4 regions of the Streptomyces sp. NBC_00178 genome follow, and region 4 is predicted to be linked to each of the others. Evidence: riboswitches for the same ligand, from Rfam matches in the RefSeq annotation. Region 4 holds a riboswitch; each other region holds the start of a gene.

Region 1 (4,396 bases), 1.4 Mb from region 4:
CTCGGTCCTGCGGGCCGCCTCGTCGCGCAGGGCGTCCAGGGACTTCTCCGACGCCGCGGCCTCCTCCTTCGCTCCGTTGTACCGCTCGGTGGCGGTCTCGGCGTCGTGGTACAGCCGGTCCACCTTGCTCCTGACCTGGGCCGGGGTCAGCTGGGGATCGGCCTGGGCGGCACCCTCGAGGGCGGTGGCGGACGCCGCGCCGGCGAGGGCGAGGGTGGCGGCGGTGCGGGCAGCAGGCCCGGTGAACAGGCGCTGCTTGGGCTTGCGGTGAGCGGCGGTGCGATGGGCGGCCACGGGGGTGGTGCGTCCTTCCGTTCGACTGCCCGCCGGGGAGACCGTCGGGCCCGCCCGGGTCCGGCGGCGGGCCACCACAGGGGGGAGTGGCCCGCCGCCGGATTTCCTGGCGGGGTGACCGGGGTGCCGCCCGGTACGGGGGCGGCGGTAACGAATCGGTCACCTGGGACGTGACGCTAAACCCGGGGCACGGGGAAGAGGCGTAATGACAGCTATTGCCCTCAGATGCAGTTTCGTTTCCATGGAATGACCGGGAAATCCAACCGGAGTCCGGCAATTCGCGCAGTCCTCGCGTCAACTCATCGTTAAGTCATACCTGGCTGAAGAGTGCTGATATGGCCGGGGCTAGGCTGCGGCCATGGACGTACTCATCAATGTCTTCGTGGCCTTGCACATCATCGGAATCGCCTCCCTGCTGGGCGGATTCCTCACCCAGATGAAGGCCATGGAGGCGGGCACGGCCCGCTTCGTCCCCGCCATGCTGCACGGCGCGCTCACCATGCTCGTCACCGGTATCGCCCTCGTCGGGCTGAACCAGGCCGACGACCAGCACGTGAACAACGTCAAGATCGGGATCAAGCTCCTGATCCTGGTCGCGATCCTCGCGGTGGTCTACGTGAAGCGCGACGACGAGAAGGCCGGCAAGGGCGCCTTCGCCGCGGTCGGCGGGCTGACCGTCGCCAACATCTTCATCGCCACGCTCTGGACCTGAGCGTCCGCGCGGACGCGGGAGGGGCCCGGGGGATCGTCCCCGGGCCCCTCCCGCGTGTGCGGCCTCCGCGAGCCGTGCGACCGTCGCGCTCCCGCAGGAGCGTGCCTCAGGCCGGGCGCACGCTTCCGTAGATCGGCATGTAGTAGATCGACTCCTCGCGGACGTTCGCACCCGGCTTGGGTGCGTGGATCATCATGCCGTCGCCCTTGTAGATGCCGACGTGGCTGATGTCGTCGTAGAAGAACACCAGGTCACCGGGTTTCAGGTTCGCCGTCGCCACCCGGGTGCCCACCTCGACCTGGTCCCACGTCGTGCGGGGCAGATTCACCCCGGCCGCCTTCCAGGCCGCCTGGGTGAGCCCGGAGCAGTCGTACGAGGACGGGCCCGTCGCCCCCCAGACGTACGGCTTGCCGATCTGGGCGCGAGCGAAGGCCAGGACCTTCTCGGCCTTCGAGGCATAGCCGCTGTCCGAGCCGGTGCCGGAGCCCGAGCCGGCGGCGGTGCCCTGCCCCGCGGTCTCCTCCTTGGCGCGCTCGGACTCCGCCTTGTCGGCGGCGGCCTGCTTCCGGGCCAGGTCCTCGGCCTTGCGCTTGGCCTCCGCCTCCTTCTTGCGCTCCAGCTCGGCGAGCCGCGCCTTCTCCTCGGCGGTCAGCTTCGACAGCAGCGACCGGGCCTCGGTCAGCTTCGTCTGCACCTGCTGCTTGCTGGTGCGCAGCGAGGCCTGCGACTCGGTCAGCGTCTCCAGGCTCTTCGTCGCCTCGACGCGCTTCGCGGCGGCTTCCTTCTGCTGCGTGCGGAACTCGTTGACCGTCTTCTGCTGCTGGCTGGTCATCCGTGCCATCAGCTGGTCCTGGTCGAAGTACGACTGCGGGTCGTCCGCCAGGAAGAACGTCGCCGTCGGGGCGATCGCGCCGCTGCGGTACTGGGCGGCGGCGTAACTGCCCAGCTCGCGGCGCGTCTCGTTCAGCTTGTCGGCGCGCTGGGCCGCCGCCTCCAGGAGCGCGTCCACCTTGGAGCGCTGCTCGGCGGACGCGGACTTCGCCCGGTTGTACTCCTGCGTCGCGGTACCGGCCTGCCGGTAGAGGGCGTCGACCTTCTTCTGTACTTCCTCGATGCTGGGCTTGGGCTCCGCCGGGGCCGCCGTCGCGCTCTGGGTGGAGAGCAGGGTGACGGAGGCGAGCGCCGCGGTCGTGAGACCGACGGCAGGGGTGGTCGTGCGCACCCGGGTGCGCGGCTTGCGATGCGACGCCAAGGCCGGCATCTCCTTCCGTGGACCGCCTACCGGGTTAGCTGTCGGGTTCGGGCGGAACGGAAGGCTGCCCTACGGCCCGGTGGAGACGGGCCGATTCACCCCGGTGATGCGTGTGGGTCCCCGGTTCCGGGCACCTCGCGGAGCACGGATTCGGCGGGGGTGCCCGTGCGGCGTGGTTCGCCTGAAGTGGGTTCGGGACACCCGTCGGAGCACGCTAACCAACCCGTGGTGCTCCTGTGAAGGTTGATGGCCGATATGCCCGATACATTTCCGTGACCTTCTGCGCCGGCCGGTCCGTCGGGCCGGTACAGCCCTCCGGAACTCACGCACCGTGGGCGAGCCGTGCCGGTGAGCGCACGGTGGGGGTCCGTGCGGCCGATCCGGCCCGGGCTGTCGGTGCGGCCGCCTAGACTCGTGAAGCGATGAGCAGCCTCTTTGACGACAGTTTCCTGACCGGCCTCCAGAACGCTGAGGAAGGCCCCCCACCGCCCCCCGAGGAGCACGCGCCCGAGGCGGTGCCGGAGGGCCTGTTCAAGGACGTCTTCGACAGCCCGCCGCCGCCCCGTGACGCGTACTACCGCGACGGTGCCCCGCGGCCCGTCGTCGACTCCGCGGCGCTGCTCGACGGGCTGAACACCGAACAGCGTGCCGCCGTCGTGCACGCCGGGTCCCCGCTGCTCATCGTCGCCGGGGCCGGGTCGGGCAAGACCAGGGTGCTCACGCACCGGATCGCGCACCTGCTCGCCGAGCGCGGGGTCCACCCGGGCCAGATCCTCGCGATCACCTTCACCAACAAGGCCGCGGGCGAGATGAAGGAGCGTGTCGAGGACCTCGTGGGCCCGCGCGCGAACGCCATGTGGGTCATGACGTTCCACAGCGCCTGCGTGCGGATCCTGCGGCGCGAGTCCAAGCTCCTCGGCTTCACCTCGTCGTTCTCGATCTACGACGCCGCCGACTCCAAGCGGCTCATGGCGCTGGTCTGCCGTGATCTCGACCTCGACCCGAAGCGCTACCCGCCGAAGTCGTTCACGGCGAAGGTCTCGAACCTGAAGAACGAGCTGATCGACGAGGAGACCTTCGCCGGTCAGGCCGCCGACGGCTTCGAGAAGACGCTGGCCCAGGCCTACGCGCTCTACCAGGCGCGGCTGCGCGAGGCCAACGCTCTGGACTTCGACGACATCATCATGACGACGGTGCACCTGCTCCAGGCGTTCCCCGACGTCGCCGAGCACTACCGCCGGCGCTTCCGCCACGTCATGGTCGACGAGTACCAGGACACGAACCACGCCCAGTACACCCTGGTGCGCGAGCTGGTCGGCCCCGCCGGTGAGGCCGACGCCCCGGGTGAGCTCTGTGTCGTGGGTGACGCGGACCAGTCGATCTACGCCTTCCGCGGCGCGACCATCCGCAACATCCTCCAGTTCGAGGAGGACTACCCGGACGCCAGGACGATCATGCTGGAGCAGAACTACCGCTCCACCCAGACGATCCTCTCCGCCGCCAACGCCGTCATCGAGCGCAACGAGAGCCGCCGTCCCAAGAACCTCTGGACGAACGCCGGCGCCGGCACCCGGATCGCCGGCTACGTCGCCGACACCGAACACGACGAGGCGCAGTTCGTCGCCGACGAGATCGACCGGCTGACGGACGCCGGGGAGGCGAAGGCGGGAGACGTCGCCGTCTTCTACCGGACGAACGCCCAGTCCCGGGTCTTCGAGGAGATCTTCATCCGTGTCGGGCTGCCCTACAAGGTCGTCGGCGGAGTGCGCTTCTACGAGCGCAAGGAGGTCAGGGACGTCCTGGCCTACCTCCGGGTCCTCTCCAACCCCGAGGACACCGTCCCGCTGCGCCGCATCCTCAACGTGCCCAAGCGCGGCATCGGCGACCGGGCCGAGGCGATGATCGACGCACTGTCCCTGCGCGAGAAGATCTCCTTCCCGCAGGCGCTGCGCCGGGTCGACGAGGCGTACGGGATGGCGGCGCGCTCGGCCAACGCCGTGAAGCGGTTCAACACGCTCATGGAGGAGCTCCGCACGATCGTGGAGTCCGGCGCGGGACCGGCGGTCGTGCTGGAGGCGGTCATGGAGCGCACCGGCTACCTCGCCGAGCTCCAGGCCTCCACCGACCCGCAGGACGAG
Region 2 (4,396 bases), 900 kb from region 4:
TCCGGCTCCCCGGGAGATCCCGGCGCCGCACCGCCACTACGGCGGTTACAACCCCTATCTGGAGCACGGCCCCCGCGCGGCCCCGCCCACCGGCCCTCCCTCGGCGTGAGGGGCCCGGCAGGAGGAGCGGCGGTGCCGGAGCCTCAGGCCGAGGCCTCGGTGAGCTCGGCCAGCTGGCCCTCGGTCAGTTCGAGTCCGGCGACGGCCACGAGTGCGGGCAGCTGCGCGACGGTGCGGGCCGAGGCGATCGGTGCGGCCACGGTCGGCCGGGACGCCAGCCAGGCCAGCGCCACGGTGGCGATCTCCGCGTCGTGCTCCTGGGCCACCTTGTCGAGCGCTCCGAGCACCTTGCGGCCGCGCTCGGTCTCCAGGTGCTTCCCCGCTCCTTCGGCCCGCGCGCTCTCGACGGCGGTACCCGGCCGGTACTTGCCGGTGAGGAAACCCGAGGCGAGCGCGTAGTACGGGACGGCGGCGAGCCCTTCGGCGGCCGCGGTGTCCTGGAGCGCGCCTTCGTAGGTGTCGCGTGAGACGAGGTTGTAGTGCGGCTGCAGAGCGACGTACCGGGCGAGGCCCTCGCGCTCCGAGAACTCCAGGGAGGCCTTGAGCCGCTCCGGGCTGATGTTGGACGCCGCGATCTCCCGGACCTTGCCCGCCTTCACGAGCTCGTCCAGGGTGCCGATGATCTCCTCGACGGGGACCGTCTCGTCGTCGAAGTGCGTGTAGTAGAGGTCGATGTGGTCCGTACCGAGCCGGCGGAGCGACGCCTCGGCGGCCCCCTTGATCGTCGCGGCCGACAGCCCCTTGTACCCGGGGTGCGCACCGGCCTTGGTCGCGACGACGACGTCGTCCCTGTGGGAACGGGCGGACAGCCACGCCCCGATGAGCGTCTCCGACTCGCCGCCCTCGTTGCCCGGGGCCCAGACCGAGTAGGCGTCGGCGGTGTCGATGAAGTTGCCGCCCGCCTCCGTGTAGGCGTCGAGGACGGCGAAGGTGGTGTCCCGGTCGGCGGTCCAGCCGAAGACGTTGCCGCCGAGAGCGAGGGGGAAGACCTTCAGGTCCGAGTTTCCGAGCGGGCGCAGTGATGTCATACCCCGGCACAACACATCGGCGGATCCGCATATTCCGCCCTCGGCGGCTATCCGGTGACGACGGCGGGCCGGCGGCCCTGGCGTCGGGGGGTCGTGCGCCAGGGCCGCCGGGGTATCGAGCTGCGCCGTACGCCGGCGCGGGCGGTCAGATCGTGAGGCCCTTGCCGCGAAGCCAGCTCATGGGGTCGACGCCCGAGCCGTCGGCGGTGTGGATCTCCAGGTGCAGGTGCGGCCCGGTCACGTTGCCGGTCGCTCCGACGCGGCCGATGGTCTCGCCGGTGGTGACCTTCTGGCCGGCGGTGACGTCCATCGAGGACTGGTGGCAGTACCAGACCTCGGTACCGTCGTCGAGCTCCAGGACCGTGCGGTAGCCGTAGGACCCGGACCACCCGGCCGACTTCACCGTGCCGCCGTGCACGGCCTTGACCGGCGTGCCGGTGGGAGCCGCGAAGTCCAGACCGGTGTGGTAGCCGGAGGACCACATCGAACCGGCCTGGCCGAAGGTCGAGGTGATGGTGTACGAGGAGGTGGGGACGGCGTAGCTCAGGGCGAGCTTGGCGAGGCGCTCGGCCTCGGCCTTCTTCTTCGCCGCCTCTTCGTCCGCCTTCTTCTTCGCGGCGGCCTTCGCCTCCGCGTCGCTCTGCTGCTTGGCCGCCTGCGCTGCGGCCTCCTCGGCCGCCGCCTTCTCCTGGGTGGCCCTGGCTTCTGCCTCGGCTCCGGCCTGCTGCTGCTCGGCCTGCTGGAGGATGCGGGCCCGCAGCGCCTCACCGGCGTCCGTGGTGCCCTGCTCGGCCTCGGCCGCGGTGATGCCGGCCGTGGTCAGCGGGGAGGATGCGGTGACCGTGCCCTTGTCGGCGTCGTCGGAGAGGTAAGCACCCACGCCGGGCAGCGACTTGGCGTCGGGAAGGTTGTCCGCGATGGAATCGGGAAGGGAGATGGAGACCGGCGGTTTGCTCTGCGCGGTGGCCATGCCTCCCGCGCCGACGGCCGCGATGACACCGACGCCGAGGACGGTGGAGCTACGGGCGAGACCACGCTGCTTGGCGACGCGGTGCCTGCCGCGCACGGGACGGATGGACTCCTCGGTGGGGTTCCATTCCTCCCACGTCCTGCCCTGTTCACCGGGACTGTCGGGCCTGAAGGGTGCCGGAGCCTCGGGGGCAGGCTGATTTGACGCCACGTGGGCGCACTCCTTTCCTTCCTTCTCGCCTACCGGGTTAGCTGACGGGTTCGGAGCAGGAAGGTCTCCTACGGGCCCCTTCGTCCCTCGCGGGAGTCAGGTGTCCGATTCACCCCATGTAGGTGGTTCCCCGGTTCCCTTGCGGGATTCGGCGCTGCGCACGGTGCCGCCTCTGGCGACGACTGGGACAACCGCGCTGCGTTATCGAACGTTAATAGACATGCGGGTCCGATTCCAAGCGGTTCCCACAGATCGTTCATCGCTCTGACCTGGACTTTAGGGGGGCAATCAGCCCCAAACGGGCGAGTTGAGCACCCCTCACCCAGACGCCACTTTCTGACGTTGCGTCAAATGTTATGCGCAGCGACGTCTTTCGATTACGGACGGTCGCCTTCGGTCATTCACGGTCCCGCCCCACGATCTTCACCGTCCTCCGCCGCTCCTGCTGCCCCCTGGACGGCCGTCCCACCGCGAGGAGTGCGAGGTCGTCCGTCGACCGGCCCCCCGTGTGCAGCCGGACGTCATCGGTGAGGGCGGACAGCAGTTCCTCCGGCCCCGGGAAGATCCTGCCGCGCAGCCGGGCCGCCGGATCGTAGAAGACCCCGTCCGCGTCCCGCGCCTCCGAGAGCCCGTCGGTGAACGCCAGGAAGGTGGCCCCCGCCGGCAGCGGCCACTCGTCCGCACGGTCCGGCCACACGTCGAGGCCCATGCCGAGCGGCAGGGCGGGCTCCGTCGGCCGCAGGACGTCCAGGGCGCCGTCCGCATGGAGCACGAGCGGTTCGGGGTGGCCCCGGTTGACGATCCGCAGCGTGTCGGCACCCACCGGGATCTCGGCGAGCACGGCCGTCACGAACCCCTCCATCGAGTCCAGTCCGCCCCGCCGCGTGCCCTCCCGTGCCAGCGCCCGCTCCAGCCGCTGGCCCACACCCTCCAGCGAGCGCTCCTGCTCGGCCGCCTCGCGGAAGGCGCCGATCACGACCGCCACCGCCGCCACCGCGTCCAGGCCCTTGCCGCGCACGTCCCCGACCACCAGCCGCACCCCGTAGGGCGTGTCCGCGACCGCAAACAGGTCGCCGCCGACGAACTCGTCGGCCTGCGCCGCCTCGTAGCGCGCCGCGACCTGCAGGCCGCCGATCCGGGCCTCCGGCACGGGGAGCACCGCCCGCATCGCGGTCTCCGCGATGAACCGCGCCGAGGCCAGCTGCTCGTTGCCACGCTGCACGACCCGGTTGATGACGAGCGAGAGCGCGGCGACGGTGACCAGGGTGAGCAGGTCCGTGATGGGGGCGGCATCGGTGAGCATGCCGTCGGAGACCCGGATGGCGAGGACGACGAGGATCGCGGCCACACCCGTACGGATCGTGGATGCCAGTGAGAAGAAGGGAGCCGCGATCAGCGGTGCCGCGGCGAAGAGCGGCACGGCGGAGACCTCCGGCGGGGTCGTGACGTCGCAGACGAGCCCGGCACAGATCATCAGAACGGGCAGCAGACGCACGAACCTCCGGGCCCGCGCGTTCCCCTCGGCACGTCCCTGCCGTACGTCCCGCTTCCCCACCTGTGCACTCCTGCCCGGTCCGGCCACGGCTGCGGACGGTACCGCGCCCCGCCCCGGCCGGGCGGAGCCGCGCCGTGACGCGGCCGCTCATCGGCCGAAGGAAGGAGCGCGACGCCGCCCCGCCCCTCCGGGGGTCAGCCGGAGAGCCGGTCCCGCGCGTGGATCGTCAGTGCGTCCCGTACGAAGACGGCGGTTCCGTCCCCGTGGCGATCGTAGTTCTTCGCGAAGCGCGGGTCGGCGGCGTACATCCCGGCGAGCCCGGTGACGTACGAACGGGTGACCTCCGTGGTCGCCGACAGCCACGCGCAGTGCCGCCGCGCGATGTCCTGCACCTCGTCGCCGGCCACGTCGAGGCCGGCGGCCCGCGCCGCGCCATAGTCACGGGCGATGGCCTCGTGCGCCTGCTGGAACGCGGCACGCTCGGCGGGGCTCAGCCCCCGCCACCACCGGTCACCCCGCTCGTACGCCGCACGGCCCCACCGCTCGCCGACCTCCTGCTCGTACACCGTGTGGTCGAAGCCGTCGAACACTTCCTCGGCCATGAGATCCTCCCCTTCCTCGGTCCTGTGGAGA
Region 3 (4,396 bases), 2.0 Mb from region 4:
CTGGCCGCAGAAGCTGCCCGCGGCCGTCCGCCAGGACAACGGCCGTGGCATGGTGATCATCCGCTCCCTCACGAAGGAGTGCGGGGGGAGACTCAGCGTCATCCCCACCCCCGACGGGGGCAAGACCGTCTCGATCGTCCTGCCCTGGCCCGTCCCCGCGCAGGCCTGACACAGACTCACGGCGCGCCTGCCCGGCCGAAACCACTCCGCAGCAGTGCCAGCAGCGTGGCGGCGGCCGCCGTGTTCTCCCGGCCCCGGTGGACCACCGAGATCGTCCGGCGGAACCCTGCCTGCTCCAGCCGTCGGACGGCCAGCGGCGCCGGGGACATGGCCGCGACCATCTCGGGTACCACGGCGACACCGAGGCCGGCGCTGACCAGCGCGCAGACGAGTGCGTACCCCGGTGACTCGCACACGACCGCAGGGGTCGCACCCGCCTCGGCCAGCGCGCGTTCCACCCCGCGGCGGGGCGGATGCAGCGGCGCGCTGCTGATCAGCGGGCGACCCGCCAGATCGGCCAGGGGAAGCGGGCCGCTGCTCCCGGACAGCATCTGCCCCGGCGCGGTGACGAGCACCAGGTCCTCGACGAGCAGCGCATCGGCCGACACCCCGGCCGGCAGGGGCGCCGCGGCAGCGGGTTCGTACGCGTGGGTCAGTGCCAGGTCCACGTCGCCCGCCGCCACGGCGGCCACACCCGCGGGAGGCTCGTAGTCCGTGACCGCCAGCTCCACATCCGGGTGGGCGCGCCGGAAGGCGGTCAGGACCGGCGGCAGCAGGTGGATTCCGGCCGTCACGAAGGTGCCCACCCGCAGTCTGCCGCCCGACAGTCCCGTGAGCCGGGCCAGCTCGTGCCGTGCCTGGTCCATCTCGTCGAGGACGCGCCTGGCCCGGCCGGCCAGCAGCTCGCCGGCGGCGGTCAGCCGTGCCCCGCGGTGGTGCCGGACGAGGAGGGCGGCGCCCGCCTCCCTCTCCAGCTTGGCCAGCTGCTGGGAGAGCGCCGGCGCCGTGTAGCCCAGCCGGGCGGCGGCCCGGGTGATCGATCCGGCCTCGGCCACCGCCACCAGTGCGGCCAGCCTGACGGGGTCGTACATGAAGCATTCCTTTTGGCAGACCCAGAAGATTGCAAGTACACGCTAAAGGCTCCCACGGGTCAGAGTGTCTCCATGGACGCACAACTTCTGGCCTTCGTCGCCGTGGCGGCAGGCATGGTCGCGCTGCCCGGCGCGGACTTCACCGTGGTCGTACGCAACGCCCTGGCATCCCGCCGCTCCGGCCTCGCCACCGCGGTCGGAGTCGCCGGAGGGCTGCTCGTGCACACCGCGCTGGCGGTGGCCGGGCTCGCCGCCGTGCTCGTGGCGACGCCCGTTCTCTTCCGCACCGTCCAGTTGCTCGGCGGGGCGTACGTGCTCTACCTGGGCCTCAGCGGACTCCGGGCGATGCGTAAGCGGCCCGCCTCGGCTCCGGGCACGGAGGAGGCGGGCCGGGGCGGGACGGCGCCGGGCCCGGGACGCTCGCTGCGCCAGGGTTTCCTGACCAACGCGCTGAACCCGAAGGCGCCCGTGCTCTTCCTCAGCCTGCTGCCGCAGTTCGTCCCCGACGGCCAGGCGCCCCTGCCGAGGACGCTGCTGCTCGCCTCGGTGGTCGTGCTGCTCGCGCTCGTCTGGTTCCCGGCCGTGGCGCTGCTCGTGGACCGTCTCGGCAGGTGGCTGCGCCGGCCGCGTACCGCCCGCGCCATCGAGGGCGGCAGCGGCACGGCGCTCACCGCGCTGGGACTCGTGCTGGTGACCGGGCCCCTGCTGCACTGATCACGGTGGGAAGTGGTGCCGAAGGCGTCGGGCGGACGAAGGGGTCAGCGGACCCTCCCGTACCAGACGCTGTTCGACCAGATCTTCTCCAGCCGGACCACCGCCCCGGTCTTCGGGGAGTGCCAGATCCGGCCGCTTCCGGCGTAGATCCCGACGTGGTAGACACCGCGCCCCGAGTGAAAGAAGACCAGGTCGCCGCGTTTCCGCTGCGACCTGGAGATATGGCGGGTCTTGTTGTACTGCTGCTGCGCCGTGCGGGGAAGTTTCTTGCCCGCTTTCCGATACGAGTAGAGCGTCAGCCCGGAGCAGTCGAACCGGTGCGGGCCTGTGGCGCCGTATCTGTAGGGCGCGCCCTTCTTCGAGGCGGCGATGTCGAGAGCCCTCGTCGAATGGCTCGCGGCCTCGGCGTCCTCGACGAAACCGGGCGCCAGCATCGTGGTGCCTACGGCGAACGTGAGAACCGAGGCCGTGCCGACCCGGGCGAACAGAGACGGGACATGAACCTGCGCAGTCATGCGCAACCCTTCGTCAGCCGCCTGTGAAGGATGACCTGTCGGGTTCGGGCTGGCGAAGTTGCCCGGCCGCGCAAGGCGGCTTCACCCCGAGGGCCGTCCGGATGTCCGGGCGGCCCGTTGTGCTCGGGTCCTCCACTCCTGCCGATCCACTTCTGTCGACCAGGCATCCGGACAGCGGCAGGACTCGGCGTCCGCCCGGACCGCCCCGCCGCGGCGGCGGGGGCTTGTCGTCCCAGGGATCTTTACGCACGCCCCGCCGGATTTCCTCGCTGAAGCCGCGCTGTGTGAGAGTCGTCACCACTGATCCATTCGGGTGGACGAGGCTGATCCCGTGGCCGCTCGGCCGCGCCGGACCAGCCCCGCACCAGCGGTGGAACGACAGATTCCGTTCACTGTCCGCGCCGCATGCGCAAGTTGGGCTGTCCCTCGGGAGGGGGACCTTCTACGCCGAACGAGCGAGGAAAACTCATCGAGTCGTCGGGCGTGTCGGCAAGAGCGCCGCAAGGGAGTTCCCTCGCCGGGGAGTCAGGCGCCTGTGTTCAGCCGGCCGGCGCGGGCGGCACGGCGACCCGCCCGGCCCGCCGCTCCCCGTCCAGCACCCGTAACGCCCTGGCCAGCGTCTCCGCGTGGATCCGCGACTCACCCCGTTCGTGCATGAGCGTGAGCGCGTCGCGCAGGACGACCGCCCTGGAGGCGAGCGCCTGCGCCGCCCGCAGCGCCCCGTACGTATCGCCGCCGCGGGCGGGGTTGATGCGGCCGAGCTGGTCGAGCGCCTCGAGGTAGGAGTCGATGAACTCGGCCTCGGCGCGGGTGAGTGCGGGCAGGGGCGGGAACTGGGGTGTGAGCATCGCTGGTTCACCTCGCGGGGTGCGGCGGCTGGGACGGAGTGCGGTTCTCCACGACGTGGTCCACCAGCCCGAACGCCAGGGCGGCCGGGGCGTCGAGGATGGTGTCCCGCTTGATGTCGGCGCTGATCTCCTGTGCGGAACGCCCTGTGTGGAACGCCGGCATCGCTGTGAGCAGCTCACGCTCGCGCGACAACTCGCGTGCCGGGATCCCGAGATCCGAGGGCTGCCCCCGCACCGGCTCCTCCAGGGCGGGTTGCTGAATGACTACCCGGGCGCCGGGCAGCGCATGTCGCGACCGGGGGCGCCCGCGGCCAGCAGCACCGCGGCGCCGGAACCCGCTCGGCCGATGCAGAAGGTCTCCACCTCGCAGACGAGGAAGCGCATGGTGTCGTCGATCCGATCCTCGGAGCCGGCCGAGTGCGGACGGCGCCGCTTCGGCGTCGCCGCGGAGCACCGCGGCCACGACCGGGACGACCGACCGACCGGGGCTCCCGCCGCCGACGGAACGCAAAGTCGCGCCCTCCGCCGCGCGGGCGGGGAGGACGCGACTCGGCGCGGAGGGCGGGCCGTTCAGGCGAGTGCGGGCTCCGGTGCGTGCTCGGCGGTCTCGACGCGGCGTGCCGGATCGTCGCGGTGCCCGCGCCCGCCCACCAGTACGGCGGTCAGGCCGAGGGCGGCCCACACCGCGAGGGTCAGCGCAGGTCCGCCCGCCGCGTGACCGTCGAAGAAGGCGACCGACCGCAGCAGGGAGCCGCCCGCCCCGGGCGGCAGCCACTGCCCGAGGACGCCGACCGGTGCGGGAAGCAGTTCGGGCGCACTGGTCACGCCGGAGAACGGATTGCCCAACAGCACCATCAGCAGCGCCCCCAGGCCGATGCCCGGCGTGCCGAGGAGTGCGGCCAGCCCCGCCACCGCCGAGCCGATCGCCACGACGGTGAGTCCGACGACGCCTGCCTCTGCCCACCAGTCGCCCGTGATCACGCCGAGCCAGCTGTGGGCCAGAGCGGTCGCCACGAGCCCGACCAGGGCCGAGGCGCCGATCAGGGTCGCGGCCGCCCGGGCCCCGCGTAGCTTCAGCAGGGTGACGATCGCCCCTGCGGCGACTCCGGCCAGCGCGAGCGGCAGGATGCTCGCGCCGAGCGCGCTGCCGCGGGGGTCGGCCTCCGGGGCGGCGACGACGTCGGTGACGGGTATGCCGCCCCCGCCGGGTGCGGCCGCCGCCACCGCG
Region 4 (4,396 bases):
TCGCCGACGATCTGCACCTTGGAGCCCAGCTTGTCGGTGATGACCTTCCAGCCGGCCCAGTCGTCCTCGTACAGCGGGTCCTCGATGGAGACCAGCGGGTACGCGGAGACGAGCTCCTCGTAGTACTCGGTCATCTCGGCGGCCGAGCGGGACTTGCCCTCGAACTCGTAGACGCCGTCCTTGTAGAACTCGGACGCGGCGACGTCGAGCGCGAGCGCGATGTCGCGGCCCGGGACGTAACCGGCCTCCTTGACGGCCTCGAGGATGAGGTCGAGGGCGGCGCGGTTGGACTCGAGGTTGGGAGCGAAGCCGCCCTCGTCACCGAGACCGGTGGAGAGGCCCTTGGTCTTCAGGACCTTCTTCAGCGTGTGGTAGATCTCCGCGCCCCAGCGAAGGGCCTCGGAGAAGGACTCGGCGCCGATCGGCGCGATCATGAACTCCTGGATGTCCACGTTGGAGTCGGCGTGCGAGCCGCCGTTCAGGATGTTCATCATCGGAACGGGCAGCAGGTGCGCGTTCGGGCCGCCGAGGTAGCGGAACAGCGGGAGGTCGGAGGCCTCGGACGCGGCGTGCGCCACGGCCAGCGAGACGCCGAGGATCGCGTTGGCGCCGAGGGAGCCCTTGTTCTCGGTGGCGTCCAGGTCGAACATCGCCTGGTCGATGAGGCGCTGCTCGGTGGCGTCGTAACCGACGAGCTCCGGGCCGATCTGCTCGATCACGGCGAGGACGGCCTTCTCGACGCCCTTGCCCTGGTAGCGGTTGGGGTCGCCGTCGCGAAGCTCAATGGCCTCGAACGCACCGGTGGAGGCGCCGGACGGAACAGCAGCACGTCCCGTGCTGCCGTCGTCGAGGCCAACCTCGACCTCGACCGTGGGGTTGCCCCGGGAGTCGAGGATTTCCCTGGCTACGACGACGTCGATGGACGGCACGAGGCATCTCCTTCTGGGATATGACACTGGATGTGCAGGGTCACTGTGGCCTTGCGCCACGAGCCTAACCGGCTCGGCCCGCTCCGTCGGCCGTCCGCCCGTCCCCTGGGACGAAAAAGGACCCAAGGACCTGCATTACGGGCAAATCTCCAGATATTTACTGGCTAGTAACTACAACAGTTGAACGCGCGCCCCCGCAGGAGTCCTCCACGGGGCCCCGCCCGGGAGCCCTCCGGGATCCCCTGAGCACGGCCCCGGCCCGGCACACAGGGGGGTGGGCGCGCCGGGCCGGGCCGTCGGGGCGGAGGAGGACCCCGTACCGCTCGTGACTACTTCAGGTGGAGCTGCTGCCCCGGGAAGATCAGGTCGGCCTTCTGGACGATGTCGTCGTTCAGCTTGAACAGCTTCTGCCAGCCGCCCTTGACCTTCTTCGCCTCGGCGATCTTGCTGAGGGTGTCGCCGGCCTTCACCTTGTACTCGCCGTCCCCCTTCTCGACCTTCTGGCCGGTCGGGGTGGTGACGGTCTCGCGCTTCTCGCTGCGCGAGGCGGGCTGCTCGGCCTTGCGCTCCGGCTGCGCCTTCGTCTCGGCCTTCGGCGCGGAGCCGGTGTCCACACCCGGGTCGACACCGTCGTTCGTCAGGCCGCCGGCACCGGCGCAGGCCCAGGCGCCCGGGCCCTGCAGGTCGAGGAGCTTCTCGGCGGCGGCGATCTGCTGGCCCTTGGTGGCCAGGTCGGCGCGGGCCGCGTACTGCGTACCGCCGGCGGCCGCCCAGCTGGAGGCCGAGAACTGCAGGCCGCCGTAGTAGCCGTTGCCGGTGTTGATGGACCAGTTGCCACCGGACTCGCACTGGGCGACGGCGTCCCAGGTCTCGACGGAGGCCGCGGAAGCACCGGTCGCGCCCATCAGCGGGACGGCGACGGCCGCACCGGTGACGCCAGCCAGGGTGGCTATGCGGACGGCCTTGGACGGGCGGCGGTGCTTGCCCTTGCTGGAAAGCAGCATGGTTCTCCTCACCGATGCCTACGAGGTGAGCTGTCGGGTTCGGGCCTGTGAGTTGCCCGGCCGACCGCACTCGCGGACGACTTCACCCCCAGCCGGTCCTCAGCCGTCCTCGGACGGCCGGGTCCCGGCACTTACCTGGGTCCCCCGCTCCTGCCTACGGCGCTTTACGCGTCGTTCCCCCCGACCGACGGCAGGATTCGGCGTGACGGTCGAAGGTGCCCGCGGTGCGAGCGGCTCCGACCGTAATCACACACAACCCCTACATTCAAAAATGGGCATAACGGTCAATCAGCGCCTTAGCGAGCAGCGCGGCCGGCCGTTCACGCAGGTCGGAGCGGATATGGACAGACCGGGCGTACATGACACCCCAGTTGAAGCAAAGAGACCCATGTCTCACTTACGCATAAGTGGACATAGGCCTCTGAACTACCCCTGATTTCGGGGTGTTTTCGTGCTTTTGATCAGTTGGCGGCCGGGACCTCCGCCGGCGCCTCCGCCGACGTCCCGCTCGCGTCCCCGCCCAGGCCGAGACCGAGGTCCAGGCTCTGGCCGGGGAGGATCAGGTCGGGGTCCGAGCCGAGCTCGGCCTTGTTGGCCTCGTAGAGGGCGGGCCACCCACCGGGCAGGTCCTCCGTGTCGGCGATCGCCCAGAGGTTGTCACCCTCCTGGACGGTGTACGTCCCCTCCGCACCCTGACGCCCCTCGGTGGCGCCGCGCGAGGCGTGCCTGCCCGACTCGCGCGCCTCGGCGGCCGAGGACGACTCCTCGGTCGCCTCCGGGGCGGGGGCACCCCGGTGCTTGCCGGCCTTGGACCCCTCGGCCTTCGGCGCGCCGGACGCCTCGGCCGACGGCGTCGCGGAGGGCGAGGAGCCGGACGTGTCCGCCTTCTCACCCTTGTCCGCCTTACCGGCGGACGCGCTCTTGCCGGCCTCGCCCTTCGCGTCCGCGCCGTCCTTCTCCTCCGCGGAGGAGGTGGCGGACGGGGTCGCGGTCTCCGTCGGCTCGGCGGACGGCTCGTTGCCCGGATCGATGCCCGGCAGCGCCCCGTCGAGCGCCAGCCCGGAGATCACCGCGCAGCTGGGCCACGCCTGGGGGCCCTTGTCCTCCAGCACCTTCTCGGCGACGGCGATCTGCTGCGAGCGGCTCGCGAGGTCGGCCCGCGCCGCGTAGGCCGCGCCGCCGTAGGCCGACCATGTGGCCTCGGAGAACTGCAGGCCTCCGTAGTAGCCGTTGCCGAGGTCGGCGCTCCATATGCCGCCGCTCTCGCACTCGGCGACGCGGTCCCACGTCGAGGCGTCTGCGGCCTGCGCGCCACCGGCGCCGAGCAGCGGGATGGCAATCGCCGATCCTGTGACGCCTGCGGCGACGACGATGGCGGGTGCCTGACGAGGGCGACGGTGTCTGCCGTTCGCGGAGCCCATGGGATTGCCTTCCGTGTGACTGACATGTGACGGGTGAGTCGAACGGTGAACCTAGCCCTACTCGAACGTGTGTCACAAGTCGATGCAGCGGAGATCACGTGAAAGTCACAGAGTTGACAGAATGTCACCTTCCGCCGGTGTATGACCGGGACCGAACTCCACGGGAAGCGTGCGCAGTCCACGCATGATGAGGCCGCCACGCCACCGCAAATCGGCATGATCGACGGCGAGCCGCAGGTCAGGGAGCCGTCTCAGCAGGGTCGCCAGAGCCACCTGCCCTTCCAGGCGGGCCAGCGGCGCCCCCAGGCAGTAGTGGATGCCGTGACCGTAACCGAGGTGCTGGTTGTCACTCCGAGCGAGATCCAGGGTGTCCGCATGCTGGAATCGCCCTGGGTCGCGGTCGGCCGCCGCGAGCACCACGAGGACGGGGTCGCCCGTCGCGATGACCTGCCCTCCCAGCGCCACGGGTTCGGTGGCGTAGCGCCATGTGGCGAGCTCCACGGGCCCGTCGTAGCGCAGCAGCTCCTCGATACCGGTGGCGAGCAGTCCGGTCTCCCCCGCCGCGAGCGAGAGCTCCAGGCGCTCGCGCTGCGACGGGTTGCGCAGCAGCGCGTGGATCCCGTTGCCGATCAGGTTGACGGTTGTCTCGAAACCGGCGAAGAGGAGGATGAAGGCCATCGCCGCGGCCTCGTTCTCGGTGAGGTGCTCACCATGGTCGCTGGCCTTGATCAGGCCGGAGATGAGGTCGTCGCCGGGATTCTCCCTCTTGCGGTGGATGAGTTCGGCGAGGTAACCGCGCATCTTCTTGACGGACCTGGCCACCCCGCCCCGCGGGCCGCCACCGTGGCGGATCATCATGCCCGCCCAGTCCCGGAAGTCGTCCTGGTCCTCCCGGGGGACCCCCAGCAGGTCGCAGATCGCGTAGATGGGAAGCGGGAAGGCGAAGTCGTGGATCAGGTCCGCCTTGCCCTCCTCGATGAACGAGTCGATCAGGCCGTCCGTCAGTTCCTGCACGCGGGGCGCGAACTCGGCGACCCGGCGC

What was found. Region 4 has a riboswitch for cyclic di-AMP ahead of OHT61_RS13150 (transglycosylase family protein). Riboswitches for the same ligand answer to the same signal wherever they lie in the genome.
Region 1: it holds a riboswitch for cyclic di-AMP, as region 4 does, so the genes downstream of both, OHT61_RS19795 (C40 family peptidase) here and OHT61_RS13150 (transglycosylase family protein) in region 4, are expected to answer to the same signal.
Region 2: it holds a riboswitch for cyclic di-AMP, as region 4 does, so the genes downstream of both, OHT61_RS17230 (M23 family metallopeptidase) here and OHT61_RS13150 (transglycosylase family protein) in region 4, are expected to answer to the same signal.
Region 3: it holds a riboswitch for cyclic di-AMP, as region 4 does, so the genes downstream of both, OHT61_RS04380 (C40 family peptidase) here and OHT61_RS13150 (transglycosylase family protein) in region 4, are expected to answer to the same signal.

What each region holds. Positions count from the first base shown of each region.
Region 1 is NZ_CP108143.1:4,493,593-4,497,988, forward strand. Features, by position in the region: gene OHT61_RS19785 (C40 family peptidase) at 1-294, opposite strand, end outside; gene OHT61_RS19790 (hypothetical protein) at 653-1,006, shown strand; gene OHT61_RS19795 (C40 family peptidase) at 1,113-2,267, opposite strand; cyclic di-AMP (ydaO/yuaA leader) riboswitch at 2,266-2,424, opposite strand; gene pcrA (DNA helicase PcrA) at 2,681-4,396, shown strand, end outside.
Region 2 is NZ_CP108143.1:3,967,306-3,971,701, reverse strand. Features, by position in the region: gene OHT61_RS17240 (PrsW family intramembrane metalloprotease) at 1-109, shown strand, start outside; gene OHT61_RS17235 (aldo/keto reductase) at 144-1,088, opposite strand; gene OHT61_RS17230 (M23 family metallopeptidase) at 1,234-2,268, opposite strand; cyclic di-AMP (ydaO/yuaA leader) riboswitch at 2,281-2,432, opposite strand; gene OHT61_RS17225 (PP2C family protein-serine/threonine phosphatase) at 2,666-3,823, opposite strand; gene OHT61_RS17220 (MerR family transcriptional regulator) at 3,958-4,396, opposite strand, start outside.
Region 3 is NZ_CP108143.1:1,044,494-1,048,889, reverse strand. Features, by position in the region: gene OHT61_RS04395 (ATP-binding protein) at 1-169, shown strand, start outside; gene OHT61_RS04390 (LysR family transcriptional regulator) at 177-1,091, opposite strand; gene OHT61_RS04385 (LysE family translocator) at 1,164-1,805, shown strand; gene OHT61_RS04380 (C40 family peptidase) at 1,850-2,320, opposite strand; cyclic di-AMP (ydaO/yuaA leader) riboswitch at 2,324-2,496, opposite strand; gene OHT61_RS04375 (hypothetical protein) at 2,860-3,168, opposite strand; partial or broken gene OHT61_RS04370 (ATP-dependent Clp protease proteolytic subunit) at 3,176-3,558, opposite strand; gene OHT61_RS04365 (ABC transporter permease) at 3,739-4,396, opposite strand, start outside.
Region 4 is NZ_CP108143.1:3,071,347-3,075,742, forward strand. Features, by position in the region: gene eno (phosphopyruvate hydratase) at 1-929, opposite strand, end outside; gene OHT61_RS13150 (transglycosylase family protein) at 1,259-1,933, opposite strand; cyclic di-AMP (ydaO/yuaA leader) riboswitch at 1,934-2,105, opposite strand; gene OHT61_RS13155 (LysM peptidoglycan-binding domain-containing protein) at 2,395-3,354, opposite strand; gene OHT61_RS13160 (cytochrome P450 family protein) at 3,460-4,396, opposite strand, start outside.